3 regions of the Arthrobacter sp. CG_A4 genome follow, and region 3 is predicted to be linked to each of the others. Evidence: riboswitches for the same ligand, from Rfam matches in the RefSeq annotation. Region 3 holds a riboswitch; each other region holds the start of a gene.

The links. A riboswitch is a leader RNA that binds a small molecule or an ion and turns the genes downstream of it on or off. The one in region 3 is predicted to bind S-adenosylmethionine.
Region 1: another riboswitch for S-adenosylmethionine. It lies ahead of RCH07_RS17245 (DUF1737 domain-containing protein); the one in region 3 lies ahead of metX (homoserine O-acetyltransferase MetX).
Region 2: another riboswitch for S-adenosylmethionine. It lies ahead of RCH07_RS10285 (aminotransferase class V-fold PLP-dependent enzyme); the one in region 3 lies ahead of metX (homoserine O-acetyltransferase MetX).

What each region holds. Positions count from the first base shown of each region.
Region 1 covers NZ_JAXCID010000053.1:7,301-17,415, reverse strand. Annotated here, with positions in the region: gene RCH07_RS17265 (UDP-N-acetylglucosamine 1-carboxyvinyltransferase) at 1-136, shown strand, start outside; gene RCH07_RS17260 (glutamate--cysteine ligase 2) at 265-1,458, shown strand; gene RCH07_RS17255 (O-succinylhomoserine sulfhydrylase) at 1,719-2,927, opposite strand; gene RCH07_RS17250 (rhodanese-like domain-containing protein) at 2,928-3,347, opposite strand; gene RCH07_RS17245 (DUF1737 domain-containing protein) at 3,344-3,592, opposite strand; SAM riboswitch class IV at 3,717-3,831, opposite strand; gene RCH07_RS17240 (hypothetical protein) at 4,119-5,093, shown strand; gene RCH07_RS17235 (glycosyltransferase) at 5,101-6,402, shown strand; gene RCH07_RS17230 (aminodeoxychorismate lyase) at 6,426-7,406, opposite strand; gene cls (cardiolipin synthase) at 7,500-8,975, shown strand; gene RCH07_RS17220 (chorismate-binding protein) at 8,998-10,115, opposite strand, start outside.
Region 2 covers NZ_JAXCID010000020.1:18,313-28,427, forward strand. Annotated here, with positions in the region: gene RCH07_RS19290 (50S ribosomal protein bL37) at 69-143, shown strand; gene rsrA (mycothiol system anti-sigma-R factor) at 236-496, opposite strand; gene RCH07_RS10260 (sigma-70 family RNA polymerase sigma factor) at 493-1,422, opposite strand; gene RCH07_RS10265 (DoxX family protein) at 1,666-2,214, shown strand; gene aroA (3-phosphoshikimate 1-carboxyvinyltransferase) at 2,223-3,731, shown strand; gene rsgA (ribosome small subunit-dependent GTPase A) at 3,715-4,830, shown strand; gene hisN (histidinol-phosphatase) at 4,920-5,732, shown strand; SAM riboswitch class IV at 5,870-5,982, shown strand; gene RCH07_RS10285 (aminotransferase class V-fold PLP-dependent enzyme) at 6,018-7,532, shown strand; gene RCH07_RS10290 (class I SAM-dependent methyltransferase) at 7,828-8,586, shown strand; gene RCH07_RS10295 (Nramp family divalent metal transporter) at 8,797-10,080, shown strand; gene RCH07_RS10300 (metal-dependent transcriptional regulator) at 10,097-10,115, shown strand, end outside.
Region 3 covers NZ_JAXCID010000012.1:83,482-93,596, reverse strand. Annotated here, with positions in the region: gene RCH07_RS07475 (alpha/beta hydrolase) at 1-236, opposite strand, end outside; gene RCH07_RS07470 (SGNH/GDSL hydrolase family protein) at 320-1,195, shown strand; gene RCH07_RS07465 (hypothetical protein) at 1,272-1,802, shown strand; gene RCH07_RS07460 (CoA-acylating methylmalonate-semialdehyde dehydrogenase) at 1,915-3,399, opposite strand; gene mmsB (3-hydroxyisobutyrate dehydrogenase) at 3,431-4,348, opposite strand; gene RCH07_RS07450 (LysR family transcriptional regulator) at 4,528-5,433, shown strand; gene RCH07_RS07445 (MFS transporter) at 5,534-6,916, opposite strand; gene RCH07_RS07440 (mycothiol transferase) at 7,079-7,384, opposite strand; gene metX (homoserine O-acetyltransferase MetX) at 7,470-8,675, opposite strand; SAM riboswitch class IV at 8,687-8,802, opposite strand; gene RCH07_RS07430 (bifunctional o-acetylhomoserine/o-acetylserine sulfhydrylase) at 8,947-10,115, opposite strand, start outside.

The sequences.
Region 1 (10,115 bases), on a different contig from region 3:
CTGCCTGCTGCTGGCGATGCTCGCTGCCCGCGGCGTCTCCGAACTGCGGAACATCTACGTGATCGAGCGCGGCTACGAAGACCTGGCCGAGCGGCTGAACACCATCGGCGCGAAGATCGAGTACTTCCAGGACTGACCCCCTGGCGCCCCACTGACCAAAGCAACGCGGGGTCACATCGCGCCCGTCCGGCGGCCCGGCATGGGCGCGGAGTGACCCCGCGTTGGGGTAGCGCGCTTGGGCCGGTCCTGACGCACAATAGATGCATGCGCACCTTCGGTGTGGAGGAAGAACTGCTGATCGTCGACCCGGAAACGGGGATGCCCCTTGCCCTGGCCGACGTTATGCTGCCCACCCTGGTCCCGCCAGGGCCGGACACCGGCCGGGAGGTAGCCGCCGGTGTGCCCAGGACTCCGGTCCACGAGGACGCCGGCTTCAGCTTCGAGCTCAAACTTGAACAGATTGAAACCCGGACGCAGCCGTGCCTGGACTACGCCGCACTCTTGCGGCAGGTCCTGCAGGGCCGCGCCCTGGCAGACCAGGCCGCCCGGGAACACGGCGCCCGCGTCGCGGCCCTGGCCACCTCGCCCCGGGGATCTGCGACCCACACCACGCCCAAACCGCGCTACATCGCCATGCAGGAGCGTTTCGGGGTGATCGTCCGGGACCAGCTGACCTGCGGCTTCCACGTCCATACCCTTGTGGAGTCGCCGGAGGAGGGCGTGGCGGTGATGGACCGGATCCGCGACAAGCTGGCTGTGCTGATCGCCCTCAGCGCGAACTCGCCCTACTGGAACGGCGCGGAGACAGGCTTTGAAAGCTACCGCACGCAGGCGTGGAACCGCTGGCCGGGCTCGGGGCCCACCATGATTTTTGGCAGCCTGCCGGTTTACCGGCGGTTGGTGACCCGGCTGGTGGACAGCGGCGTGCTGCTGGACGAGGGGATGATCTACTTCGACGCGAGGCTCTGCCGGCACCATCCCACCGTGGAGGTCCGGGTCGCGGATGTGTGCCTCCGGGCCGGGGACGCGGCGCTGCTCGCCGTGCTGGTGCGCGCGCTGGTGGAATCGGCCGCCCGGGAATGGGCCGACGGCGTCGAGCCCGCCCCGGTGCCGACGCTGTTGTTGCGGATGGCGGCCTGGCAGGCCAGCAATTGCGGGCTGCGCGGGCAACTGCTGGACTTCGGCACCTTCACGCCCGCCCCGGCGCCGGACGTCGTCCAGGCCCTCGTGGACTATCTGGCCCCCGTGCTGGCGGAGCAGGGCGAGCTCGAGCAGGTCCGGGCGGGCATCGCGCGGATCCTCAGTGAAGGGACCGGTTCCCAGCTGCAGCGCCGGCCGTTCGCGCACGGTGGACTCGCCGCCGTCGTGGCCCGGGCCGTGCAGCTGACCGGCGAGGGGGCCGGGACCGGGGATCCCGCGGAACAGGCCCCGTCCCTGGGCCGGGTGCGCCGGGCCTGACATCGCCGGGCCGAACATCGCAGCGGGACATGCCCATTTTTCGCACCGGGGACTGGACGCAATGACCCTATGTCCATCCGCTGGCTCCGGCGCGGGGCATGTCCCTTCGGGCCGGTGTCCAGTCCAGCGGGGACATGCTCATTTTTCGCACCCGGGACTGGACGCAATGACCCTATGTCCATCCGCTGGCCCGGGCGCGGGGCATGTCCCGGAGTCCGGCCACCGCGCCCGGACCCCCGACGAACTAACGAGAATGCCCGCTAGACCCGCTTGAGCGCCTGGCCGAGGTCGCTGATCAGGTCATTGCTGTCTTCCAGTCCCACGGAGAGCCGCACGACGCCGTCGCTAAGCCCGATCGCCGCACGGCCGTCCGGGCCCATGGCACGGTGTGTTGTTGTGGCGGGGTGGGTGATGAGGGACTTCGCGTCGCCCAGGTTGTTGGAGATATCGATGATGCGCAGCCCGTCCAGCAGGGCGAACGCGGCGTCCTTGGCGGAGCGGCCCGCCGACGGCGAGAGCTCAAGCGTGAGCACCGTGCCGCCGGCCTTCATCTGCTTCGCGGCCAGCCCGTACTGCGGGTGCGATTTCAGCAGCGGGTACCGCACCCAGCTCACCGCGGGCTGTCCCTCAAGCCATTCGGCCAGCCGCAGGGCCGACGCCGCGGAGTGGTTCACCCGCAGGGCCATGGTTTCCAGGCCCTTGGTCAGCACCCAGGCGTTGAACGCGGAGAGCGCCGGGCCGGTATGGCGCATGAGCTGCTTGACCGGGCCCCCGATGAATTCCCTGGTACCCAGGATCGCGCCGCCGAGCACCCGGCCCTGGCCGTCGATGTGTTTGGTGCCGGAGTAGACGATCACGTCCGCGCCGAGCTCCCCGCAGCGCTGCAGCAGGGGAGTGGCAAAGACATTGTCGACGACGACCGTGGCGCCGGCGGCGTGTGCCAGTTCGCTCACGGCGGCGATGTCCACGATTTCCTGCATCGGGTTCGACGGCGACTCGAAGAAGACCGCCGTCGTCGGCTCGCCCAGCGCGGCCTGCCATTGCGCCAGGTCCGGGCCGTCCACGAAGACCGTCTCCACGCCCCAGCGCGGCAGGATCTCGTTGAGGATCACGAAGCAGGAGCCGAACAGTGAGCGGGCGGCCACCACACGGTCGCCCGCCGCCAGCAGCGCGCCGAGGGCGGTGAACACCGCCGACATCCCGGACGCCGTCGCAAAGCATGCCTCGGTGCCTTCGAGCAGCCGGAGGCGTTCCTGAAAGGTCGCCACCGAGGGGTTGCCGTAGCGGGAGTAGACGAAGCGTTCGTCCTCGCCGGTGAAGGCGCGTTCCGCTGCGGCGGCTGATTCGTAGACGAAACCGGAGTTGAGGAAGATCGGCTCGGTGGTTTCCTGGAAGCCGGTGCGGTCGAGTCCGCCGCGGACGGCCTGCGTGCCGGGGCCCCAGCCGGCGGCGTCGGGATTGAAGGTCACCTAGTGCTTTCCGCGGATGGTGGGCAGGCCCCGGTTCTTCCAGCCGTTGACGGTCCGTCCGCCGTGCCGGTCCGGTTCGCCTTCGTAGCCTTCGAGGACGTTGTACGAGGTGAAGCCGGCCTCGGCGGCGGCCTCCGCGGCGGCGATGGAGCGCACGCCGGAACGGCAGAGAAATATCAGTTCGGTGCCGTGATCTTCGGGTGCCTGCTGCTTCAGCTGGTCCAAGAACTGCCTGTTGGGGATACCGCCGGCCAGGTTCCACTGGATGAACAGCGGGGCGTTCCGGGTGCCGTTCGCGGATGCGGTGTCCGGGACGCCGATGTGGGCCCATTCATCCTCGGTGCGGACGTCCACCAGGAGCGCGCCCGCCTCAAGCCTGGCCCAGGCTTCCTGCGGGCTGAGGTCCCCGGCGTACCTCACGCGTGGCCCTCGATGGTCTCTTCGTAGCCGAAACCGTCGCTGTCCAGATCCTCGACAGCGCTTGCGACGGCGGCGTCAGCGATGGCGATTGCTGCCGGCAGCACCACAGCCTGGACAACAATGACGCTGCTGCCGTTGACGGTGGCGGAGGGGCTTCCGTGCAGCACATAGCCCTCGGCCAGGGCGGCCGAGACGCGCTCGCAGAAAGCGCGGTCGTCTGGGCCGGTGAACAGGCGGTAGGCCAGTTTCCCCTCTTTGGTCGCGGCGGTCGCGGCGGTTGCGGCGGTTGCGGCAGTTGCCGCGGGGGACGGGGCGGGTGCTGTGCTTGGCACGGCGGGGGCGGACGCGTCAGTCACGACGGATCTCCTTCTTTCACGCTTGCAGCTCGAATGGTCGATATGCCGAGTATTCACCTGAGGCACCCCGCCGCGAAAGGGAGGGTTGCCGACCGGCCAGTCAGGGCTTGGTGCCGGGTCTCATTACTCCCCAAAAACGTAACACTTACGACGCCGGCCCGCACCGCCGTCGTCGTCATGTTTAGTAACCGGACCGGTCCGTGACCTCATGGTGGCCCCTCGAGAAGCAGGTAGCTGTGCCGGACGGCAGTGGTGCCGGGGCGGGCGTTGCAAGTAGTGGCCACTCGTGTGCCCCCGGCCGGTGGCCGGTCTACTGGGAGGACAGGTCCGGCCGCATGGCCGGCAAGGTCTCAGATGCCTGTGAACCGCCGTTGCCGGAGAACCGGCAGCGGCGGGACGCAGTGGAGGGGGAACCATGGGTCCGCGCATATTGGTCACCGGAGTAGGCAGCGCAGCCGGCTGCGCCGTCGCTGCGCAGTTGTCGGCCCGGGGAATTCCCGTTCTCGGCGCCGACAACAGCGACGTGCCGGGCCCCGACGGCGCCGAGACCGTCCGGATCCCGCCGCCTGGTGATCCGGACTGGGTCCCTGCGCTCCGCCGGCTCATCGACGCACGATCCCTCAATGTGGTCATTCCTACGCTCAGCGAGGAGCTTCCGTACCTGGCCGCCGCCCGCGCCGGGTTCGCCGAGGGCATCCGGCTCATCGTCGCCGACCCTGGCCCGGTCGCCCTCGCCAACGACCGGCTCTTCACCGCGTGGACGCTGCACGCGGCCGGGATCCCCGTTCCCCGGTTCGGCGTGGCCAGCGACTTCGCCGCCGCGCCGGCGTCCCTGGCGGCACTGGGCGGTCCCGTCGTCCTGAATCCGAGGTCGGCCCAGGCCGGTCAGGGTGTTCAAGTGCTGGCCGAAGCCGGTGCGGTGGACTGGGGACTTGTGCCGGAGGGCCAGATCGTCCAGGAGTTCATACCGGGAACCTCGTACCTCGCCATGGTCTTCGGCACACCCGTGCACAACGCCATGGCGCCAGTCGCCGTCGTCTTCGAGCAGACCGGGCCGCGCAGACCGGGCTCCGGAGGCGGGGATTCCGGAAGCACAGACTCCGGAGGCGGGGGGACCGGCCGGCGGGTGGCGGCGGGCGAAGCCGCCGGGATCGGCAAGCTGGCCCTGGCCGCCGTCCGCGTACTCGGCCTGACCGGGCCCGTGGACGTCGAGATCCGGTGCCGTGCCGATGCGGCCCCTGTGGTGCTGGGCGTGAGTGCACATTTTGGGGCCAGCAGCGCGTCCGCGCCCGAGCTGCTCGACGCGGTTCTGGCGACTTTCCTCCTCCCGTCGTTCAACCCTGCGTCCTTCCGGCGGTGCCCGGCTGTCTACGCAAGAGTGCTGGGCTGAGCCGGCCATGGCGGCGGAGCACACCTGGCTGATGGCCCTCGGGCTGCCGGTCCTGGCCCTCGGGCTGGCACGAGTCCTTGCCCTGCCGCTTGCGGCCTGGTTCGAGGTCCGGGCCACCCGCCGACGGCGCAGCGGCCCGCCCGGCCTCTGGGCCCGCTGGCCTACGGTGTCCATCATTGTTTCGGCGCACAGCGAGGCGGCTGTGATTGCGAACTGCGTACGGTCCGTCCAGGCGAGCAGGTATGAGCGGTACGAGCTGATCATCGTGGACGACGGCTCCACCGACAACACCGCCGAGCTGATGGCGGGGTTCGCCGCGCAGGACGGACGGATCGTCATCACGGCGCAGTCCCATGCCGGCACGGGTAGCGCACTGAACCTGGGCATCCGTTACGCCACAGGGGAGATCCTCATGTTCCTGGCCGCGGACGCGGCCGTGACCCCGCGCACCATCGACCGGATGCTTCAAGGCTTCGAGGACCAGCGCACCGGGGCGGTCCGCGGCAGCGAAGGGACAACGGAGCCGACGTCGGGTCCGGCCCGGGTCCTGGACCTCATCCGCCGGCTGGGCAGCGGCACCACCTGGCGCGCACAGTCGGTGACCGGCGGCCTCCCCACCATGTCCGGGGGAATGACAGCTGTGCGCCACGCCGTCATTGCCGAGGTGGGACCATTCCGCGAAGACACGGCGGAGGGTGACCTTGAGCTGGGCTGGCGCGTGCGCCAGGCCGGGTACCGGGTTGTCTTTGCACCGCGCGCCCTGATCCGGAAGGCGGGGCCGTCGAATATGGGCGCGCTCTGGAGCCACCAGGTCCGCCGCGAACGGTCGCTTCTGCAGTCCCTGTGGATCCACAAGTGCGCGATAGGGGACCTGCGGCGGCGCGCCCTCGGTGACAGCCTCATGGCGGCGCTGTTGGTCACTGTCTTTGGGCCCGTGCTCCAGCTCGCGGGCCTGCTCACTTTGGCCTGTCTGGTGCCGCTGGGCTATGGCCGGCTCGGAGCAGATGCCTGGGCGGTGCTGGGCGGCGTGGTGATTTCCGCGACGCTGGGAGTCGCGGCGCTGGAGCTGGTGATCAACGGCTCGTGGGGGAAGCTGCGCCGGGTGTGGGTGTTCCCGCTTCTCCCGGTCTATGCCGTATACCGCGGTCTTGCGCTGCTGGCCGCTCTGGTGAAGGAGCTCAGCGTCCTGGCAGGGCGGCGGAGCGGCTCCGGGCGCGGGGCCGAAGGCCGGACGGTCCGGAACCGAAAGCATGGGGCAACGCGGGGTCACCTACGGCCCGTCCCGGGCCGCCGGATGGGCGCTATGTGACCCCGCGTTGCTGTAGATCGTGGTTAGTCGATGGTGGCGTAGAGCGCATTGAGCTCGGCCGTGAGCTGCCTGCGCAGTTCCGGGGTGCCGATTTCCCTGCCGTGGATGTGGTTGACCGGGGCCAGCAGCCGGATGCTTGAGATCAGCCAGACGGCGTCGGCGTCGTACAGATCGTCCGGCTCCAGCGGCCCGTAGCCCAGCTCCCAGCCGGCGGCCTTGGCGGCTTTGAAGAGGGCGCCCTGCGAGGTGCCGGGCAGGATCCCGCTGTCCAGCTGCGGCGTGATGAGGCGCCGGACGGTGCGGACACCGCCGGCGCCGTCGTCGGAGGATTCCAGGTGGGCGAGCAGCACGGTGGACGTCGGGCCCTCCAGGACCCGGCCGTCCGCGGAGACGAAGATGACATCGTCCGCGCCCTGGGCGTGCGCGTAGCGTAGCGCTGCCATGTTGACGGCGTAAGAGAGGGTCTTGGCGCCCATCAGGAGCCAGGGGGCGCGCTCGCCGGCCTCGCTGTCGTAGCCGCGGTCCAGCAGGATGACGTCGATTCCGGTCTCTCGCTGGCGGCGCCCGGCGGCACCGGGAGCCGAAGCCTGGACCCAGCAGCTCGGTGTGTTGGTGCCCTCCACGCCGCGGGTCACGAGGAGCTTCACGGCCACCTCGTCTGTGCCCTCTTCCGTGCCCTCGTCCGTGCCCGGTTCGGCGGAGGTGCGCGGGCCCCGGTACTCGCTGATCGCGGTCTCGATCGCCCGGCGCCAGGCGTCCGGGGCAGGAATATCCAGCTCCAGCAGACCGGCGGATCCGGCAAGGCGGTCCAGATGGGCCTGAAGCTTGCGGGGCTTCCCGCCGACCGCAAGGAGGGATTCGAAGACCCCGTCACCGCGCGTGGCGCCCTGGTCAGTGACCATCAGCTGGGGTTTTGAGGCATCGGCAAGACGGCCGCTTTCGAACGCGGGATCCAAAAACACCAGAACCGTGACGGGGCCGGGACCGGAGGCAGGAGAAGTCATGGCTTCAGCTTAGTGCGGCCGGCCACGGGATAAGATTTGCAGGTTGCCCGATTCGGAACTGTTCCGCGGGTCCTGGACTGGAGGGGTTCGCCTGTGCTGTGGCCATTTTCGCTGGCGGAATCACTCCCATACTGGGCCATTCTCATCCTGACCCTGATCGACCTCGCCATCCGCGTGCTGGCCCTCGGCATCATCCCCGGAAACCGCCGGCCCACCACCGCGATGGCGTGGCTGCTGATCATCTTCTTCGTCCCTGCCGTGGGCGTGGTGCTGTTCCTGCTGTTCGGTAACTTCCGGCTGTCGCGGAAGCGTAGAGCGCAGCAGGATGCCGTGAACCGGCGGGTCCGCGCCGGCACGTCCGAGCTGGCTGATCTCGAAAGCCGGTACAGCGGTCCGGAATGGGTGGCGTCCGCCGCGGAACTGAACAAGACCCTGGGCTCGCTGCCCATGGTGGACGGCAACAGTGTGGAGCTGCTGCCCGGCTACCCCGACTCGATCAAGGCGATGGCGGCGGCGGTCCGGGAGGCCAAGAGCTTCGTCAACGCGGAGTTCTACATCCTGAGCTCGGACCACTTCACGGACGATCTGCTGACCGCAATGGAAGAGGCCGCCGAGCGCGGCGTCGAAGTCCGGCTCCTGTTCGACCACCTGGGCACGCTGCGGATCCCGGGCTACCGCAAACTGATCGCCCGGCTCAAGGCCGGCAAAATCAGCTGGCGGCCCATGCTGCCGCTCCGGCCCGTGCGCGGGCAGTGGCGCCGGCCGGATCTGCGCAACCACCGCAAAATCATGGTGATCGACGGCGAGACCGCCTTCACCGGCTCGCAGAACCTGATCGAGCCGTCCTACAACAACCCCCGGCACCGCAAGGTGGGCCGCGAGTGGGTGGAGCTGATGGCCTGCCTCCGCGGCCCGATCGTCACCACCCTCAACGTGGTCTTCGCCACGGACTGGCTCAGCGAAACGGACGAGGCGCTCGAGGACCAACTGGCGCACCGGCCCGAACCCCACGCCGGGGCGATCACGGCGCAGGTGGTCCCCAGCGGACCCGGCTTCATCACCGAAAACAACCTGCGGCTCTTCAACACCCTGATCTACTCGGCGCAGCACAAGGTCTCTATCTGCAGCCCTTACTTCGTCCCGGACGACTCTTTGCTCTACGCCGTAACGACGGCGGCGCAACGCGGCGTCGACGTCGAACTGTTCGTCTCGGAAAAAGGCGACCAGCTCCTGGTCCACCACGCCCAGCAGTCCTACTACGAGGCCCTGCTCGAGGCCGGGGTGCGGATCTACCTGTACAAGGCGCCGTTCGTGCTGCACGCGAAGCACTTCACGATCGACGGCGAAGTGGCAGTGCTTGGCTCGAGCAATATGGACATGCGCTCCTTCTCGCTGAACCTTGAGGTCTCGGTGATGGTCCTGGGCGAGGACATCGTCAGGCGGATCCGTGCCGTGGAGGACAACTACCGGGACATCTCGCGCGAACTTGTCCTCGATGACTGGATGAAGCGTCCCATGCTGGTCAAGTATGTGGACAACGTCGCACGGCTGACCGCGACCCTGCAGTAGCCCGGCGCACTCTTCAGAGGCGTCAGCCGGGCGGGAACTGCGCGCCGAGCGCGGAGAGGACGCCGAAGGCCTTGGTCCGGATCTCCTGGTACTCCTCCTGCGGTGCGGAATCCGCCGTGATCGCCCCGCCGACGCCGAGGCTCAGACCGGCCCCGCCGCCGGCCTGCTCCGTGACCACGAGAGTCCGGATCGCGACCGCGAGGTCGGTGGCGCCGTTGAGTGAGAAATAGCCGATCGCGCCCGAATAGATGCCGCGGGGTGCATCTTCGAGCCGGTCCAGAATGGCCATGGTACTGATTTTGGGGGCGCCCGTCATGGATCCTGCGGGGAAGCAGGCCGCGACGGCTTCGGCGCGCGGCGCACCGGGTTTGAGCCGCGCGTCGATGGTGCTGACCATCTGGTGGACGGTGGCGTAGCTTTCGATCGTGCACAGCCGGCTCACGGACACGGAGCCTGGCACGGCGAAATGGCTCAGGTCGTTGCGCAGCAGGTCCACGATCATGATGTTCTCGGCCCGGTCCTTGGGCGAGGATTCGAGGTCCCGCCGCAGCAGCCCGTCCCGTCCCGCGTCGGCGTCCCGGCCGCGGGTGCCCTTGATCGGCTCGGCCCGCATCCCGCCGTCGGCCGCGATCCGGAGGAAACGCTCCGGCGAAGTGCTGGCCACGGTGAGGTCCCCGAAGCGCAGATAGCTGGCAAACGGGGCGGGATTCCGCCGGCGCAGCGCCAGGTAGGCCTGCCAGGGGTCCAGTTCCCCCGGAATCAGGGGTGCCGTCAGGACGGTGGTGAGGCAGACCTCGTAGCTGTTGCCCTCCGCGATCTCACGCTGGGCCTCGGTGATTTTGGACTTGTACGAGACCTCCGAGTCGCGCGCGGCGAAGGCCGGCCCGGCGGAACGTTCGACGGCGGGATGTACGACGGCGGCACGTTCGCCGGCAGGCACCGGTGGCGGCGCCGCTTCGGCCGCCGCCACCGCGGCACGGGCTGTCGCCAGCCAGTCCCCGGCGTCGGCGGTGTCCAGTGCCAGCACCCACACCGTTCGTTCCAGGTGATCCAGCACCACGGCGCGGCCGGCGAAAATCAGGCAGGCATCCGGCGTGCCCGCGGTGACGTCGCTGCCGCCGGTCTCCCGCTTGAGCTCAT
Region 2 (10,115 bases), on a different contig from region 3:
CGGCCCGGGTCCCGATGTGGGAGACTTGAGGGCAGCTCTTGTGAGTACCAATATTAAGGAGGCCAGCTATGAGCAAACGTGCACGTAAACGTCGTGACCGTAAGCGTGGCGGCGCGAACCACGGCAAGCGCCCCAACGCCTAAGCAAAAGCTTGAATTAACAGCTTGAAACGAATGACCCCGGAATCCTTGAGGATTCCGGGGTCATTCGTTTTGTGGCCGTGGGACGCGGACGCTCAGGCTTCGACGGGCCGGATTGTATGGATCCTGTCGAGGATCGCGTTCTTAAGGTTCTCCGGTGCCGCCTCCGTGCACGAACGCTTCACCATTACGCGGATGACACATTCGAGGTCGTACTGCTCAAAACACTCCGGGCACCCGTCCAGGTGATCTTTGATCTCAGCAATGTCATCATGCGTAAGCGCCCCGTCCAGATACTCGTAAATACGTTCCATCCGGGCGTCGTCGCAATCGCCCAGTCCCTGGCAGTCGCTCATTTCCTGTTCTCCTGTTTGTTGCTTCCGGGCGCCGCAGCGGTATTTGCGGCTTTGAATCCCCGCTCGGCGGCGTAGTCGGCGAGCATATCCCGCAGCATCTTCCGGCCCCGGTGCAACCGTGACATAACGGTCCCGATCGGCGTGTTCATAATGTCTGAAATTTCCTTATACGCGAAGCCCTCGACGTCGGCGAAATACACCGCGAGGCGGAACTCCTCCGGGATCGCCTGCAGCGCCCGCTTAACGTCAGAATCCGGCAAGTGGTCCAGCGCCTCGGCTTCAGCCGAACGCAGCCCCGAGGATGTGTGCGACTCGGCGCGGGCCAGCTGCCAGTCCTCGATGGTGTCCGAATTCGACTGCAGCGGCTCGCGCTGCCGCTTGCGGTAGAGGTTGATGTAGGTGTTGGTGAGGATGCGGTACAGCCAGGCCTTGAGGTTGGTGCCGGGCTTGTACTGATGGAACGCGGAGAAGGCCTTGGTGTAGGCCTCCTGGACGAGGTCCTCGGCATCTGCGGGATTCCTTGCCATCCTCATGGCCGCGGAGTACAACTGGTCCACATACTGCATGGCGTCCCGTTCAAAACGGACCCGGCGCTCGTCCGCCGACTCGACCGCGACGTCCAGCGGCCGGCCATCCACAATCGTCTCCCGGACGGCGGCTTCGTTGACCGGCGCATCGACACCCTGGGCATCGACACCCGGCGCAGCCAGGCCTTCCTCAGCCGCCGGGGCAGCCTCACGGGGTGCGCCGGCGGGCCCGGCAACAGGTGACTTGGCGGGCGCGGTACCGTTTCCGGCTACCTCGTGCATGGCCGCAACGGCCGGATCCATGGTGCTCATCGCCTTCAAGTCTACTGTCACCATCCGGCGGGCACCGGAACCATCCTGGCGGGCGACGCCCCACGCTTGCAGGGGATCTGCTGCCAGCTCCACACTGTCCTTGACCAGAATCAAATCTCCGCCTCCCCGGGCCGCACCGGATTGGTCCGGCCGTGCCCGTGTGTTGCAGCCCGGCTACCGGGCTGATCCGACTCAAAATCCAGCCATCGAAGAGCCGCTGGAACCTGTCACTGACAACCACGTCCGGCGGGCAAATATTCCGCAAAAGTGCAAGACTGGAACCGGTTCTCCCGCGTCGATTCCGCGGTTCGTCTCTTCAGGAGGAAATTCATGCCGTTTGTCCGCTTTCTCGCCCGCCCCATGCTCGCCTCCAGTTTCGTCCTTGCCGGTGTGGACAAGCTGAAGAATGCGGATGACACTGCGGCGCAGTTGTCCCCCCTGCTGCGCCGCGCGGCTGAGTCCCTGCCGTTCCAGACCAATGAAAAGGTGCTGGCCCGCGTCATCGGCGGCACCCAGGTAGGTGCCGGCGTCCTCTTCGCGCTCGGCAAGTCTGCCCGCTTTGCCGCCACCGTCCTGGCCGTCATCTCCGCCCTCAATGGCTACGTCGAATGGCGCAGCGCGGACATCACCTCCAAGGAGGGCCGCGACGCCCGCCGCAAGCAGCTGCTGAAGAACGTCTCGCTGACGGGCGGCGTGCTGCTGGCCTCCGTGGACACGAACGGCAAGCCCAGCCTGGCCTGGCGCGCGGAGCACCTCGCGGCCGACGCCAGGAAGAACGCCGGCCACCTCGCCTCGGACGTCAGGAAGACCACGGGCAAGCAGCTGAAGAAAGCCGACAAAGCGGTACGTAAGGCCGTAGACCACACCGTCGGAGCATAAGCAAGCACATGGCCGGCACCACCCCCACCGCAGCTGCCCTCCCCGTCCCGGCTGGCGTCGCCCCGCTCTGGCGGGCACCGTTCGCCGGACGGCCCGTCGACGCGACGGTCACCGTGCCGGGCTCCAAGTCCCTGACCAATAGGTATTTGGTGCTGGCTGCCATCGCCGACGGGCCCTCGCGACTGCGGGCGCCGCTGCACTCCCGGGACTCCACCCTGATGATCGAGGCGCTGCGCCGGCTCGGCGCCACCATCACGGAGGTCCCCGGTGACGGTGCCTTCGGCCCCGACCTGGAAATCACCCCCATCAGCCTGGACAGCCCTGCGGCCGGCACCGGAATCGACTGCGGCCTGGCCGGCACCGTCATGCGCTTCGTCCCCCCGGTGGCGGCACTGCGTCACGGAGATACGTTGTTCGACGGCGACCTGCACGCCCGCAACCGGCCGATGGGCACCATCGTCGAGGCTCTCACGGGGCTCGGCGTCGCTGTCAGCGCGGCCGACGGCGGGCCGGCGTCGTCCCTGCCGTTCACCGTCCACGGCACCGGTGAGGTCCGCGGCGGGCACCTTGTCATCGATGCCAGCGCGTCCTCGCAGTTCGTGTCCGCTCTGCTGCTGGCCGGTGCGCGCTTCACGGACGGGCTGCACCTGGAACACCGCAGCACCGAACATCCAGGTAAGCCCGTGCCCAGCATGGACCACATCACCATGACCGTCGCCGTGCTGCGCGGCGTGGGAGTGACCGTGGATGACTCGGTCCCTAACCACTGGGCTGTCTCCCCCGGGCCCATCCGCGCCTTCGACCGCCGCATCGAACAGGACCTCTCCAACGCCGGCCCCTTCCTCGCGGCAGCCCTGGCAACCCGCGGCACGGTCCGGATCCCGGACTGGCCCGCCGGAACCACCCAGGTGGGAGACCTCTGGCGCAGCATTCTCACCACCATGGGAGCCACCGTTACGCTGGAGGACGGCATCCTGACCGTCACCGGCGGCCCGGAGATTAAGGGCGCCCACTTCGATGGAACCAGCGAACTCGCGCCCACCGTGGCTGCCCTTTGTGCCCTGGCTTCCGGATCCTCCCGGCTCAGCGGCATTGCCCACCTCCGCGGCCACGAAACGGACCGGCTGGCGGCACTGGTGGCCGAGATCAACCGCCTCGGCGGCGACGCCGAAGAGACGTCCGACGGCCTCATTATCCGGCCCGCTCTGCTGCACGGCGGCGCCGTCCACAGCTATGCGGACCACCGTATGGCCACCGCCGGCGCCATCCTGGGCCTGGCCGTAGCCGGCATCGAGGTCGAGGACATCGCGACCACGGCCAAAACCATGCCGGACTTCCCCCGGTTGTGGGAAGCCATGCTGGCCCAGTCCTCCCCCGGGACGCCCGCCCCGTCGGACGCACCCCCGGCAGACGCACCCCCGGCGGACGCATCCGCTGCAGACGCACCCCTCGCGGACCCACCCCCGTCCGACGCACCCCCGGCAGACAAGGACGCCGCCAGTGGCACGCAGCACTGACTCCTGGGATGAATCCGATGTCCGGATCCGCCCCAATAAGAAGGGCTCACGCCCCCGTACGAAGGACCGGCCCAGCTACGACGATGCCGTCACCGGCCGGATCATCACCGTCGACCGCGGACGCTACACCGCCGTCGTCGGCGAGGGCACAGGCGAGGAACGCAAGATCATCGCCGCCCGCGCCCGGGAACTGCGCCGCAACCCTGTGGTGGCCGGCGACTTCGTCTCCCTTGTGGGGGACGTCAGCGGCGAGCCGGACACCCTGGCCCGGCTGGTCAGGATCCAGGACCGCAAAACCCTGCTGCGGCGCAGCGCGGACGACACCGATCCGATCGAACGCGCCGTCGTCGCCAATGCCGACCAGCTGGTGATCGTGGTGGCGGCCGCCAACCCTGAACCCCGGACCGGTTTCATCGACCGCGCCCTCGTGGCCGCCTACGACGCCGGCATTTCTCCCCTGCTGCTCGTCACCAAGGCCGACGTCAAGGATCCCGCCGGGCTGCTGTCCAACTATCAGCACCTCGCGTTCCCGGTGATCATTTCCAAGACGGCGGATTCAGCCGCCTCCGGAATCGACGCCCGCTCGGACGACGGGCTCTCGGCACGGCTCGACAAGGACGCCGTCTCACAGTTACGCGGCTACCTCGATGGGAAGGTCACGGTGATGCTGGGCCATTCCGGCGTCGGAAAGTCCACCATGGTCAATGCCCTGACCGGGGCCGAGCGCGCCACCGGCGGCGTCAACGCCGTGACCGGGCGCGGCCGGCACACGTCCTCCTCGGCGCTGGCCCTCAAGGTCAACGATGCGCCGTCCGGCAGCTGGATCATCGATACCCCCGGCATCCGCTCCTTCGGCCTGGCCCATGTGGACCCGGACCGGATCCTGCGTTCCTTCCCGGATCTGGAACCCGGCACCGACCGCTGCGAGCGGGGCTGTAAGCACAACACCAGCGCCGTCAACTGCGGTGTCGACGCCTGGGTAGCGGGGGGACATGCCGGCCCGTCAGGCCCCGCCCGGCTGACCTCGCTGCGCCGGCTGCTGGGCACCGACCCGCGGATGGAAGCGCAGGACGTCAAGGAACTGGGCACCGTCTCCTGACGTGTCGGTTGCGCCCGCCTGTCCCGCTTCCCGTGGCGCAGCGACGCAGCCTCCCGGTCGGCTGCCCGCTTTGGCGGTAGCTTGGAACCATGAGTCAACCCGCTTCGAGCTACAACGATGACCTGCGCCTTGCCCATGTACTGGCAGATTCCGTAGATTCCCAGACCATGAGCCGCTTCAAGGCGCTCGACCTTCGGATCGAGACGAAGCCGGACCTGACGCCGGTCACCGATGCCGATAAGTCCGTCGAGGAAGCCATCCGCGGCCAGCTCTCCCGCTCCCGACCCCGCGACGCTGTGCTGGGCGAGGAGTTCGGCAGCTCCGGCCACGGCTCGCGGCGCTGGATCATCGACCCGATCGACGGGACCAAGAACTTCGTCCGCGGCGTTCCCGTCTGGGCTACCCTGATCGCTCTTGTGGACGAGGGCGAGCCGGTTGTCGGCGTCGTCAGCGCCCCGGCACTGGGCAAGCGCTGGTGGGCTGCCAAGGGCGCCGGTGCGTACATGGGCCGCTCGCTGGCCGCCGCGACCCGGCTGAAGGTCTCCAACGTCTCTGAGCTCTCGGATGCCTCACTGTCCTACTCAAGCCTGGGCGGCTGGAAGCAGCGGGGAAACCTGGATGAATTCCTCGGCCTCACCGAGGAGGTCTGGCGCACCCGCGCCTACGGCGACTTCTGGTCCTACTGCCTCGTGGCGGAAGGCGCCGTCGACATCGCGTGCGAGCCCGAACTGAACCTCTACGACATGGCCGCGCTGGTCCCCATCGTCACCGAGGCGGGCGGCCGCTTCACCTCCCTCGAGGGGGAAGATGGCCCGTTCGGCGGCAACGCCCTGGCCACCAACTCGATCCTGCACTCCGAGGTGCTCAGGCGCCTCAACCCGGGACTAGACGACCTGCTCTAGCGGCTGCCGGACAATCGACGGCGGCGGCCGTCGATTGTCGTATTTGAGGGTGCCCGTTCGTGGCGCCGCGTAACAAAGCGCTTCACAATGCGGCACTCCCTGTTCGCCGCCGGCGCGGATGTCCTAGGCTCGAAGCAGGTCACGAGTGCCAGCGCTAAACCCCGGTTTGCTGGCCGGCAACCCTCCTTCGCGGCGGGGTGCCCCGGGTGACGACCTGGCCGGTCCGGAACGGACCCGGCAAGCGCGGATCCCCGGCAAATGGGGTCCTGTCTCGAGCGAGGTCCCATGACGACTGCCACTTTTCCCGCCAACTCCGGATTTGCCCCCGGGTTCCACCCCGGTGCAGAAGCCGGGCGCCCGGACGACGCGTTCGCCGTCGCCCGCCGGCCGCTCTCGGCGGTCACCGGCGCCGAGATCCAGGCGCCACTGATCCAGGGCGGCCACGTCCGCTACGCCAATCTGGACTACGGCGCCTCCGCACCCGCGCTGTCCGTCGTCTCGGCCTACCTGAACGAGATCCTGCCGTACTACGCTAGCGTCCACCGCGGCGCCGGCTACGCCTCCCAGATCAGCACCTCCGTGTACGAGAACGCCCGGACGATCGTCCGCGAGTTCGTGGGCGGACGCCCGGACGACTCCGTGATCTTCACCCGGAACACCACCGACTCACTGAACCTGCTCGCCGGTTGCCTGCCGGTCGCCGGCGGCAAACACACCGGCGAGGTGCTCTTCCTCGACATCGAACACCACGCCAACCTGCTGCCGTGGCAGGCCGTCCCGCACCGCAGCGTTGTGGCCGCCCCCACCGTGGCCGCCACGCTGGAGCGGCTCCGCGGGGAACTGTCCCACGGCGGCGTCAGCCTGCTCGCCGTGACCGGCGCCTCCAACGTCACCGGCGAAATCCTGCCAATCCGCGCGCTGGCAGCGCTGGCCCACGAGTTCGGCGCCCGGATCGTGGTCGACGCCGCCCAACTGGCCCCGCACCGCAGGATCGACATCGCCGCGGACGACGTCGACTACCTCGCCTTCTCCGGCCACAAGCTCTACGCGCCCTTCGGCGCCGGCGTCCTGGTGGGCCGGCCGGACTGGCTGGACGCCGGCACCCCGCACCTGGCCGGCGGCGGGGCCGTGCAGGACGCCCGGCTCGACACGGTCAGCTGGACCACCGGGCCGGCCCGGCACGAGGGCGGCTCCCCCAATGTCCTGGGCGCCGCAACCCTAGCCCGGGCCACCCAGGTGATCGCTGCCCTGGATCCGGAGCAGTGGCAGGCCCACGAGAACACCATCCGGTCCTTCCTGGTCGAGGGGCTCCAGCGGATCGACGGCGTCACCGTCCACCGGATCTTCTCCGACTCCGGCCTTGACGACGGCGGACGCGACATCGGCGGGCCGGACGGCGGCGGACGCGACAACGGCGGGCCTGACGGCGGCGGGCCTGGAAGCGGCAGCATCGGCGTCGTCAACTTCTCCGTGGCGGGCTACGACGCCGGCCTGGTGGCCGCGTACCTGTCCGCGGAGCACGGCATCGGCCTGCGTGACGGCCGCTTCTGCGCGCATCCGCTGCTCCGCCGGCTCGGGCTGCCCTCCGGCTCGCTGCGGGCCAGCTTCGGCGTCGGCTCCCGGATGGAGGACGCCCAGCGGCTGCTGGCAGGGCTGGAGGAACTGAGGGAGAACGGCCTGGGCTGGGATTATGTGGTGGATGCCGGCCGCTGGGTGCCGGCCAACGACTCCCGCAGCTACCCGCAGTGGGCGCCCAACACGCCCGGCACCGCCGGGGCGGCACCCTGCGGCCTGGGTTAGCGGACATTTTGGTTAGTTCGTCGGGGGTTCGGGTCCGGGAGTGTGGGACGGCCGGGCTCAGGGACATGCCCCGCGCCGGAGCCAGCGGATGGACATAGTGCCATTAAGCCCAGTCCCGGGTTCGAAGAATGGGCATGTCCCCCGGCATGCGAAGGACCCGGTCCAGCCTGACCCCGACGAACCAGGGAAAATGACCACCAGCGACCCGAGCTAGCGGCCTGGGCTGGAAACGCTCCTCCGCAGGGTGCGGTAAATTCGAGAGGTACCATCCGGATCTGGCCGAAGGAGATCGCACGTGACACGCGGCGGCCCCAAACTGGACCGCGAGCGCCGCCAGGAGCTCGGGCAGAGCTTCCAGGACGGCGGCGAACACTACCAGCGGGTCCGCCCGGGCTACCCCGCAGAGTCGGCCGACTGGCTGATCCCGGCCGGGGCGCAGGACGCCGCGGATATCGGCGCCGGCACCGGAAAGTTCACCGCCCTGCTGGTCGCACGAGGGCTGCACGCCGTGGCAGTGGATCCGTCCGCCGGCATGCTGGACCAGCTGCGCCGGATGCTCCCGGCCGTCTCCGCCGTCACCGGCACCGCCGAACACACAGGATTGCCGGCTCAAGCCTTCGATCTGGTCACGGTCGCCCAAGCCTGGCACTGGTGCGATCCGCTCCTGGCCAGCACGGAGTTCGCCAGGATCCTGCGCCCGCACGGCGTCCTGGGCCTGATCTGGAACCAGCTGGACACCTCAGTCCCGTGGGTCCACCGGCTCTCCCGGATCATGCACGCCGGGGATGTCCACAAACCGCATTTCACGCCGCCGCTGGGTCCGGAATTCACCGGTATGGAGAGCCACCTCACCCGCTGGGATGACCCGGTCACAACCGCGGACATCCTGGCGCTGGCCAAGTCCCGCAGCTACTATCTGAAGGCCTCGGAGCCTACCCGGACCAAGGTGCTGGGCAACCTCGACTGGTACCTGCACGGGCAGCTGGGCCACGGGCCCGGCGAGCCGCTGCGGCTCCCCTACCTAACCCAGGCATGGCGCGCAGTCCGGGCCTGACGACGCCGTCTCATAGCCGCTGCGCTGTTGCCGGCCGGATTGCGCGTTACCGGCGCAGAGGCTTATGGTTTCGGTAGTCCTAACAACTTTTTGCAGGTCCCAACAAACAATGGCGCGGGCCGCACCGCCAGCCCACACCGGGCGTCATGGCTGGTAAACCGACCATTCTCACAGCGGGCCAGCTGACCAACCGATCCAGAGGGGCCCGCCGTGCTGGAAGTAAGCGGATACCAACCATCGGCACCGAAGGTGCCCGGCCGGAAACCAGGCGCCCGCCGGGCCCTGCTTGGCCTGCTGGGCCCGGCTTTCGTGGCCTCGATTGCCTATGTGGATCCCGGCAACGTCGCGGCAAACCTCACCGCCGGCGCCCAGTACGGCTACCTCCTGGTCTGGGTCCTGGTGGCCGCCAACGTCATGGCCGTGCTGGTCCAGTACCAGTCCGCGAAGCTCGGTATCGTCACCGGCAAGAGCCTGCCGGAAATCCTCGGCGAACGCCTCAAGCCCTTCTGGCGCCGCGCCTTCTGGGCCCAGGCCGAAATCGTGGCCGCGGCCACCGACCTGGCCGAGGTCGTTGGCGGGTCCATCGCACTGTACCTGCTCTTCGGACTGCCGCTCCCGCTCGGGGCCGTGATCGTCGGCGCGGTATCCATGCTCCTGCTGGCGGTGCAGGCGAAAAACCGGCAGCGGCCCTTCGAGTTCGTCATCATCTTCCTTCTCGGCATCATCAGCATCGGCTTCCTGGCCGGGCTCTTCATCAGCCCGCCGGATCCGGCCGGCGTGGCGGCCGGGCTGATCCCCGGCTTCCAGGGCCCGGACACCGTCCTGCTGGCCGCCAGTATGCTCGGCGCCACCGTGATGCCGCACGCCATCTACGTCCACTCGGCCCTGTCCCGGGACCGGCACCGCCCCAACCCGCACCTGCACGTTCCGTTGCCCGCGATCATCCGGCTCGTCAAAGCCACCCGGCTCGACGTCGTGGTGGCCCTTGCCATCGCCGGCGTGGTGAACATCGGCATGTTGCTGCTGGCGGCGTCAACCCTGGGCGGCGTGGCCGGTACCGACACCATCGAGGGGGCCCACGCGGCGATTACGGCCAATCTGGGCCCGATCATCGGCGTCGTTTTCGCCGTCGGCCTGCTAGCCTCCGGCCTGGCCTCCACCTCCGTGGGCTGCTACGCGGGCGGAACCATCATGCAGGGTCTGCTCAAGATCCGCATCCCGCTGATGGTCCGGCGCGTGGTCACGCTGATCCCGGCGGTTGTGCTGCTGTCCGTCGGCTTCGACCCCACCTGGGGTCTGATCCTCAGCCAGGTGGTGCTGAGCTTCGGCATTCCCTTCGTCCTGATCCCGCTGGTGGTGCTGACCAGCGACAAGGCGCTGATGGGCCGCTTCGCGGACGGCATGCCGCTGCGGATCGCCGGCATCATCAGCGTGGTGCTGGTGGTGGCGCTGAACGTCGTCCTGCTGTGGCTCACGCTCACCGGCGCCGGCTGACGGTAGGGTTGGGTCAGTGAAGACCGGTGCCCCCT
Region 3 (10,115 bases):
AGCGTGTAGTCGATGGAGGCGGTCAGCGGGAACCAGGTGAACCCGGGGCCGGAGACCAGGGGTGCGCGCAGCGAGGCCACCGCGAACCCGGCGGGAAGCACATCCGCCAGTCCGAGCAGATCCTGTTCGTTGGCGCCGTAGCCATGCAGCAGGACCAGCAGCGGCTTTCCGGCGCGGTCCTCCTCGGCGGTGGACCACAGGACAACGGGCGCGGGAAAGGCAGGAGCGTGAGTCATGGCTCCATTCTTGCAGTTCCACTTTCCCATTACCCGCCGGTAACATCTTTCGGTGGCGTAGTTTTACTGGAACAGTGCAGGATATGAAGGTGAGCGAAACCGAAGCCATGGACAATCCGCCAGCTACTGCCGTGACCCACCCGTGGACCCGCTACGTGGCCCTGGGGGATTCCTTCACCGAGGGCATCGGCGATCCCGAGCCCGCGAGCCCCGGCGGCCACCGGGGCTGGGCCGACCGTGTGGCCGAGGAACTGAGCCACGGCCACGAGGGTTTCGCGTACGCCAACCTCGCCGTCCGGGGCCGGCTCCTGCAGCAGATCGCGGACCAGCAACTGGCGCACTGCCTTTCGCTCCGCCCGGACCTCGTGACCCTGTCCGCCGGCGGCAACGACCTGATCCGGCCCGGCGGCGATCCCGATCTGCTGGCGGAGAAGCTGGACTCGTTGGTGCAGATCCTGGGCCTGGGCGGCGCAACCGTGGTGCTCTTCAACGGACCCGACACCGGCTCGTCCGTGCTGGGCCGGGTCCGCAGCAAGGTGGCCATCTACAACGAGAACCTCCGCACCATCGCTGCCCGCCACGACGCCGTCATCGCGGATATGTGGTCCTTGCGGCAACTCAACGATCCCCAGATGTGGGACGCGGACCGCCTGCACTTTTCGCCGCTGGGACACCACACCATCGCGGCCATGGTGCTGGATTCCCTCAACGTCCGGCACACGCTCGAGCCGCTCTCCCCCAAGCCGCTGCCGCAGCGGAGCTGGCGGGAGGCGCGGACCGGGGACCTGGTGTGGGCCCGCGAATATTTCATGCCGTGGGTGGTGCGGCGGCTGCGGCACCGTTCCTCCGGCGACGGTATGACGGCAAAGCGACCGCTGCCCGGCCCGGTGTTCGGGCCCGGTGTTCCGCTGGGCTCCGGCGAAGGCCCGCCCGGTGCCGAGGAACCCGCGCGCACGTAGCACCCCGGCACGGCGGACAGGGTGTGGGCGTTAAGCTGGAAGGACACTTTCTGAAAGGCGCCGTACCGTGAACAATATGTTCTTCTGGATCATCGTTCTGTCATTCCTGATCCCGATAGGGATGCGCTACTACAGGAAGTCGGTGCGCGGCCGGAATCGGGACCAGGGTATGCCGGGCGGCTTCCCTGGCCAGTTCGGGCAGTTCCCCGGCGATACTCCCGGAGGCGATGCCGGGAACTACCCCGGACAGCAGAACAAGCAGCCCCGTGACGGCTTCACCCAGCGGGACTACTACGGCGGCTTCGGCCAGCTGGGCGCTCCGCAGCCTCCAACGCCGCCGGCGGGCTACCAGCCGCCGGTCCCCTACGAGGACAGCCCGGGTTACCCGGGCAACCAGCCCAAGCCCTTCCAGCAGCAGGATGCGCAGCAGTTCGGACAGCAGCCCGCTGAGGTCCAGCAGCCGTCGGGACCTGCGGTGCCCCCGCCGCCGTCGGCACCGCAGGGCTTTCGGGCGCGCAAGCTGGCGGAACTGGACCAGCGGTACAGCAACGGTGAACTCGCCATGGAGGACTACATGGCCCAGCGCGCGGAGATCATGAAGGGCTGACCCCCTTACCAACAACGCGGGGTCACATACGGCCCATGATCGGGTGCCGGATGGGCCGTATATGACCCCGCGTTGCCTTTTGGGGAGGCGGGGCCGGGGGGCCCGGGGGGGGTTAGTCGACCTGCGGGAAGCCGAGGTCGATCACCGAGGTGGACGGGTCCGGCCAGCGGGTGGTGACCACCTTGCCCCGGGTGTAGAAGCGGATGCTTTCGGGGCCGTACATGTGGGTGTCGCCGAAGAGCGAGTTCTTCCAGCCGCCGAAGGAGAAGGTGCCCACCGGCACCGGGATCGGCACGTTGACGCCCACCATGCCGGCCTCGACGTCGAACTCGAACTGGCGCGCTGCGCCGCCGTCGCGCGTGAAGATCGCCACGCCGTTGCCAAACTCGTTGTCGTTGACGAGCCGGACGGCGTCCTGGTACGTCTCGACCCGGACCACGGACAGGACGGGGCCGAAGATCTCGTCGTCGTAGACCTTCATGCCCGGCTTGACGTGGTCGATCAGGCTGACGCCGATGAAGAACCCGTTGGAGTCGAACTCCTGGGCCCGGCCGTCCACCACCACGGTGGCGCCTTCATTGGCGGCACCGGCCACGTAGGAGGCGACCTTGTCGCGGTGCTCGGCGGTGATGAGCGGGCCCATCTGCGAGGCGGGGTCGGTGCCGGGGCCGATCTTCAGCGTGGCCATCCGGGTGCTGATCGCCCCGACAAGCTCGTCGGCGATGTTCCCGACGGCCACCAGGACGCTGACGGCCATGCAGCGCTCGCCCGCGGAGCCGTAGGCGGCTGAGACGGCGGCATCGGCGGCCATGGACAGGTCCGCGTCCGGCAGGACCACCATATGGTTCTTGGCGCCGCCCAGGGCCTGCACCCGCTTGCCGTGATCGGCGGCGCGTTTGTAGATGGACTGCGCGATCGGCGTCGAGCCCACGAAGCTGATGGCTTTGACGGCCGGATGCTCAAGGAGCACGTCGACAGCTTCCTTGTCGCCGTGGACCACGTTGAGGACTCCGGCGGGCAGGCCGGCCTCGGCGAAGACCTGCGCGATGAAGACGGCCGAGGACGGGTCCTTCTCGCTGGGCTTGAGCAGCACGGTGTTGCCGCAGGCCAGGGCGCTGCCGATCATCCACAGCGGCACCATGGCGGGAAAGTTGAACGGCGTGATGCAGGCGACGACGCCGACCGGCTGGCGCACCGAGTGGACGTCGACGCCGCCCGCGACCTGTTCGGAACGCTCGCCCTTGAGCGCGTGGGACAGCCCGGTGGCGAATTCGATGTTTTCCAGGCCGCGGGTGATCTCGCCCTCGGCATCGGAGAGGACCTTGCCGTGTTCACTGGTCAGCAGGGCCGCCAGTTCGGGCCTACGCTGCATCAGCAGTTCACGGACCTTGAAAAAGATGGCGGTGCGCTTGGCCAGGCTGGTGGCGCGCCAGCCCGGCAGGGCGGCGCGGGCGGCGTCGATGGCCTCCTCGACCCGGACTGCGGAGGCCAGGGCGACCTCCTTCTCCTGCTCGCCGGTGGCCGGATTGAAGACAGGGCCGTAGCGATCGGCGTCGGAAATCAGGGCGCCGTTGATGAAGTGCGGAATGCGTTCCATGGGTGGGTCTCTTTCGTGGAGAGGGCGGTGGCTACTTGGCAGTTTCTGTTTTGGCGGAGTCGAGGCTGCCGTCGACCAGCTTGACGATCGCGGAGCAGTCCATGCCGGACTGGCCGGCGTCGACGAGCTGCTGGAAGAGCTGCTGGACGTGCTCGCCGATCACCAGCGGGGTGCCGGTGTCACGGGCGGCGCTGATGGCGAGTCCGATGTCCTTGTTGGCCAGCTCTGTGGTGAAGGTCGGGGCGAAATCATTGTTGGAAGCGGCCGTGGGAACCACGCCGGCCACCGGATACCAGGTGCGCAGCGCCCAGCTGTCGCCGGAGGAGACGGAGGCGATGTCCCAGAAAACCTGCTTGTCCAGGCCGAGCCGGTCCGCCAAAACGGCGCCCTCGGCCGTTGCGGCCAGGTTGATGAAGAGCATGAGGTTGTTGCAGATCTTCGCGGCCTGGCCGGTGGTGGCCCCGCCGGTGGGGATGATGTTGGCAGCCATCGGCTTGATGTACTCGGTGGCCTCGGCCACGGCGCCGGCTTCGCCGCCAATCATGAAGGTCAGGGTGGCAGCCTTGGCGCCGCTCATCCCGCCGGAGACCGGCGCGTCGACGAAGCGGAAGCCGGCGGCAGCGGCGGCGTCGTGCAGGGCCTGGGCGGAGGCGATGTCGATCGTGGAGGAATCCACCAGCAGCGTGCGGGTGTCCGCGTGGGCCAGGACGCCGTCCCCGCCGAGGTACACGGCGCGGGCGTGCTCGCCCTTGGGCAGCATGGTGAAGACGACGTCTGCGCCGTCGACCGCTTCGGCGATACTGCCGGCCGGCTTCACGCCGCCGGCCACAGCGGCGGCAACGGCCTCGGCGTTGAGGTCGAAGCCGCGGACGTTGTGGCCGGCTTTGGCGAGGTTCACCGACATGGACCCGCCCATGTTCCCCAGTCCGATCCAAGCGATTACTGCCATGGCGTAAGCTCCTTTGCTTTGTGTCGTGCGTACTTCATGGGTCTTTGTCCGCGTCCGCACAATCCGGCCGTTTCGCCGGACGTTCCGTGTCCAGCATCACACCCTGTTACAGTGCAATCAAGGCGAAAAACTACAGATGCCATGTGCATCGATGCACATACTTCGAAAGGCGGACGGTTGTGGACCTAAGGCGGCTTCCGAGCCCGGATGACCTGCTCATCCTGCTGACCGTTGCCCGGCTGGGCCGGTTTAACGCGGTGGCGGAGACGCTCGGCACCACGCACACCACCATTTCCCGGCGGATCCTGGCCCTGGACAAGCAGCTGGGCGGCCGTACCCTCGAGCGGAGCCCGCACGGCTGGGAGCTGACGGAGCTCGGCAGCCAGGCGGTGACTGCGGCCGAGGCAATCGAAAGTACCCTCGGTGCGCTGTCAAACCGCATTGCCCACAGCGGGGATGCGCTCTCCGGCCTGGTCCGGATCAGCACCCCGGACGGCTTCGGCGCCGAGTTCCTCACCCCGGCACTGGTCCGGCTGCAGCAGGAGCACCCGCTGCTGAACGTGGAGATGCTGAGCGCCACCCGCAAGGTCAGCCGGAACCGCTCGGGCGTGGACCTCGAAGTGGTGGTGGGCAACATGGACGTCAGCAACGCGCAGACCATCTTCCTGTCCAACTACTTCCTCCGGCTCTACGCCAGTCCGCAGTACGCGCAGGAACGCGGACTGCCGGTGACGCTCGACGACGTCCGGCGGCACGGCTTTGTCTCTTACGTGGAATCGGCGCTGCAGGTCGCGGAACTCGGCCACCGCTCCACCCAGCTCCCCATGCCGCGGTCCAGCTTCCAGGCCACCAGCATCTTCGCCCAGCTCGAGGCCGTGCGGCGCGGCGCCGGGATCGGGCTGCTGCCCAACTTCCTGGTGGCCGGGAACTCCGGTTTCCTGCCCGTACTGCCGGACGTTTTCCAGCGCCAGCTGCCGATCTGGGCGGTGGCACGCTCGGAATCGTTGCGCTCGGCCCCGGTACTGGCTGTGCTGGCCACGATCCGGACCGAGATCGCCGAGCGCCAGGACGTCCTGCTGGGCTGAGCCCGGCGGCCAACAACAACGGCCCCTGCCCCGCAGTGCGGGGACACGGGCCGTTGTTCTGCCTGACGGAAGTTACTTCTGGCTGCTGCCTCTTGCCGTATTATTTCTTGCCGGCGGCAAGGAGGTCGGCGGTGCCGCGGGCGTCGGCGGCGTCGACGTCGTGAAGTGAGATGCCGCGGGTTTCCTTGAGGAAGAACACTGCCACCATCGTGACCATACAGGCGCCGAGCAGGTAGATGGCCACCGGGGTGGAGGACTTGAACTGGCTCAGCAGCGCCGTCGCTATGATCGGAGCCAGCGACCCGGCCACGATTGATGTGACCTGGTAGCCGAGCGAGACGCCGGAGTAGCGCATCCGGGTCGGGAACATCTCGGCCATGATGGCCGGCTGGCCGGCGTACATGAGGGCGTGGAACAGGAGGCCGATGGTGATGGCGGCGAGGATGATCAGGTCGTTCTTGGTGTCCATCATCGGGAAGGCGAAGAAGCCCCAGGTCCCGCCGAGGATGGCGCCGGCCATGTAGACGGGCTTGCGTCCGTAAGCGTCGGAGAGCTTGCCCACCAGCGGCACTGCACAGAAGTGGACGAAGTGCGCCACCAGCAGGAGCAGCAGGATGCGCGAGGTGTCCGTCTGGACCACGATCTTCAGGTAAGTAATGGAGAAGGTGACCACAAGGTAGTAGAGGATGTTCTCCGCGAAGCGCAGGCCCATGGCCGTGAAGACGCCGCGCGGGTAGCGGCGGAAGACCTCGGCGACGCCGTATCCCTTGTTCTCCACCACAACTTCTTTGCGTGCCTCGAGGAAGATCGGGGCGTCCTGGACCTTGGTGCGGATGTAGTAGCCGACTACCACGATCACGGCGGAGAGCCAGAACGCCACGCGCCAGCCCCAGCTGAGGAAGTCAGCCGGGGACAGCGTGGAGGAGAGGGTGAACAGCACGCCGGTGGCGAGCAGGTTGCCCATAGGAACAGCTGACTGCGGCCAGCTGGACCAGAATCCGCGGGATTTGCTGGGGCTGTGCTCGGCAACGAGGAGGACGGCGCCGCCCCATTCGCCGCCGACGGCGAAGCCCTGGACAAACCGCAGGAAGACCAGCAGTGCCGGCGCCCAGTAGCCGATCTGCTGGAAGGTGGGCAGGCAGCCCATCGCGAAGGTGGCGACACCGACGAGGATGATGCTCAGCTGGAGCAGCTGCTTGCGGCCGAACTTGTCGCCGAAGTGCCCGAAGACGATGCCGCCGATGGGGCGGGCAACGAAACCGACCGCATAGGTCACGAAGGCTGCAATGATGCCGTCGAGCTCAGTGCCGGAGTTCGGGAAGAACAGCTTGCCGAAGACCAGGGTGGCGGCGGAGGCGTAGAGGAAGAACTCATACCATTCCACCACCGTGCCGGCCATGGAGGCCGTCACAACCTTCTTCAGGCCGGACGTCTTGACATCGGGCTCTTCCGGGCGCCTCGCGGCGGCATTTTGCGTAGTCATGTCGACTCCTTCGGTGTCTCCGTCGACACCCTATGGACCACTGGACAGAGAATACCTGTGACGTGTGACACGGGCATCATTCTCAACGATTATGGGCGCTCATGCCCGCGGCCTCAACGGCCATTAGTGCAGGGCCCGTCTGCAAAAATGCACACGGGCTCCTCATTCTCCGGTACTTCCGTCCACGGATTCGCGCAGAAGATCGGCATGGCCGTTGTGCCGCGCGTACTCCTCGATCATGTGGCAGACGATCCAGCGCAGGCTGGGCGCCCCGCCGTCGGGCCAGGTGCGCAGGGCCAGCGAGTCCAGCCCGCCGCCGGCCAGGGTCTCTGCCACCAGGGAGCGTGAGCGTACGACGGCGCCCTGCCAGAGTGCGCGGAGGGCCGGACCTGAACCTTTTTGTGCCGGTAACGGGGGGACATGCCCATTCTTCGCACCCGGGACTGGGCATAAGGGCACTATGTCCATACGCTGGCCCCGGCGCGGGGCATGTCCCTGAGCCCGGCCACCGCGCCCGGACTGCCGGTCCGGCAGTACAAGAGCCGAAGAGCGGCTAGCCGAAGAAGTTCAGCCGGAGCTGGCCGCTGAGCTGGCCGATCTCGGTGAGGAAGCCATCATGGCCGATCGGCGCCTCGATGGTGTGCACCGCCACCTCGCCCGGCAATGCGTCGGCGAGGGCCCGGGACTGGGAAGGGAAGTACAGCCGGTCCGAGTCGACAGCCGCGATCAGGAAGTCCGCCGTGGCCGGAGCCAGCGCCTCCTCGAGTGCCCCGCGTCCGCGGCTGACGTCGTGGCTCATCAGCGCCTCGGTGATGGCGATGTAGCTGTTTGCGTCGAAGCGGCGGACCAGTTTGTTGCCCTGGTGGTCAAGGTAACTCTCCACCTGATAGCGTCCGCGGCCGGCCAGGGAACCGGCTTCCAGCGGGGTCTCGGAGTCCTGGGCGTTCCGGCCGAAGCGGCCGTCCAGTTCCGCGGCGGAGCGGTAAGTGATGTGCGCGATCCGGCGCGCCAGGGCCAGGCCGGCTTGCGGTTGCGGACCGCCGTAGTAGTCCCCGCCCCTGAAGTTGGGGTCCTGCCGGATGGCGAGGGTCTGGGCCTGGGCGAAGGCGATCTGCTCGGCGGTGCTGCTGGCGCCGATGGAGATCACGGCACAGCGCGACACCCGCTCCGGGTAGCTGACGGCCCACTCGAGGGCGCGCGCGCCGCCGAGGGAGCCGCCCAGGACGGCGTGCCAGCAGCGGATGCCGAGGGCATCGGCCAGCCTGGCCTCGGCCGCGGTGGTGTCCCGCAGCGTGACCAGCGGGAAGCGTGAGCCCCAGGGTTTGCCGTCCGGCGCCGGCGAGGACGGTCCGGTGGAGCCGTAGCAGCCGCCGAGGATGTTGACGGAGACAGCAAAGTACGTGTCCGTGTCCACCGGGGCGCCGGGGCCGGCGAGCTGCTCCCACCAGCCCGGTTCCTCGGTGGCGCCGCGGGTGACGTGGGTGTCCCCGGTCAGTGCATGTTCGATCAGCACCGCGTTGGAGCCGTCCGGGGTGAGGGTCCCCCACGTCTCGTAGGCGAGGGTGATGTCCGGCAGCGTCGAGCCGGATTCGAGCTGGAGGTCCCCGATCCGGAGGTATTGCACGGTCCCGTCCGGGACTCGTTCGGAACGGGCTGCTTCCGGGCGTCCGGTTTCCAGCCTCTCCGTTTCCGGCGGGGCAGCTGGGTTGTGGGGGGTCTTGTTCCCGGGTACGCCCTTGCGGGAGACGGCAATGCTCATGTGAGGACCTAACGTCGCGCTTGCCCGCCGTCAGCTGACCGGCGGGCCAGGTCTTCACCCGGGGCACCCCGCCGCGGAAGGAGGGTTGCCGGCCAGCAAGCCGGGGCTGTCACTGGCACTCATGACCTTCATTCAGTTTACGAAAGGAGGCACCGTTGTGGCGAAGATTGTGACGACCGTATGACTCCCGGCGTCGCGCGCCCCAAATTTCCAGCGCCCCTAAGCTCAAGCGCCCGAATTTCCAGCGGCGGCACGCCGGGAGCGGCGGTGCTCAGGCGCTCTTGGCCGCGCGGAATCCGGCGTCGAGGTCCTCGAGGATGTCATCGATGTGTTCCAGGCCCACGGACAGCCGCACCAGACCCGGCGTCACGCCGGCAATCGCCTGCTGTTCCGGCGTCAGCTGGCTGTGGGTGGTCGACGCCGGGTGGATCACCAGCGAGCGCACGTCACCGATGTTCGCCACATGGGAGTGGAGTTCGAGGGCATCGACGAAGCGCTTGCCGGCCTCCGCTCCCCCGGCGATGTTGAACGCCACGACGGCGCCGGTACCCTTTGGACCGTACTTGCGGCCGCGCTCGTACCAGGGGCTGGACGGCAGCCCAGCGTAGGCGACGGATTCGACGTCGTCCCGTGCCTCAAGCCATCCGGCCACCGTGGTGGCGTTGGCGACGTGCCGCTCGACGCGCAGGCTCAGGGTCTCGATGCCCTGGGCGATGAGGAAGGCGTTGAACGGCGACACCGCCGAGCCGAGGTCGCGCAGGAGCTGGACGCGGGCCTTGAGGATGTAGGAAAGGTTCGCGCCGAGGGCGCCGTCCTTGCCCAGGTCCCGGGCGTACACGAGGCCGTTGTAGCTGGGATCGGGGGTGTTGAAGCCGGGGAACCGCTCAGGGTCCTTGCCGAAGTCGAAGTTGCCGGAGTCCACGATCACGCCGGCGATCGCGGTGCCGTGGCCGCCGAGGTACTTGGTGGCGGAGTGGACCACAATGTCTGCGCCCCACTCGATCGGGCGGATCAGGTAGGGGGTTGACAGGGTGTTGTCCACGATCAGCGGCACACCGGCGTCGTGGGCGGCCGTCGAAATGCCCTCGATGTCCAGAACGTCCTGGCGGGGGTTGGAGACCACTTCGCCGAAGAACAGCTTGGTGTTGGGCCGGACGGCATCGCGCCACTGCTGCAGGTTGTCCGGGTCCTTGACAAAGGTCACGGAGATGCCGAACTTCTTCAGCGTGTGCGCCAGCAGGTTGTAGGTGCCGCCGTAGAGGCTGGGGCTGGCCACAACATGGTCGCCTGCCTCGGCCACGTTGAGGATCGCCAGGGTCTCGGCGGCCTGGCCGGAGCTCAGCAGCAGCGCCGCGAGGCCGCCTTCCAGGCTCGCCACCCTCTGCTCCACGGCGTCCTGGGTGGGGTTGCCGATCCGGGTGTAGATGGGGGCGAGCTCGG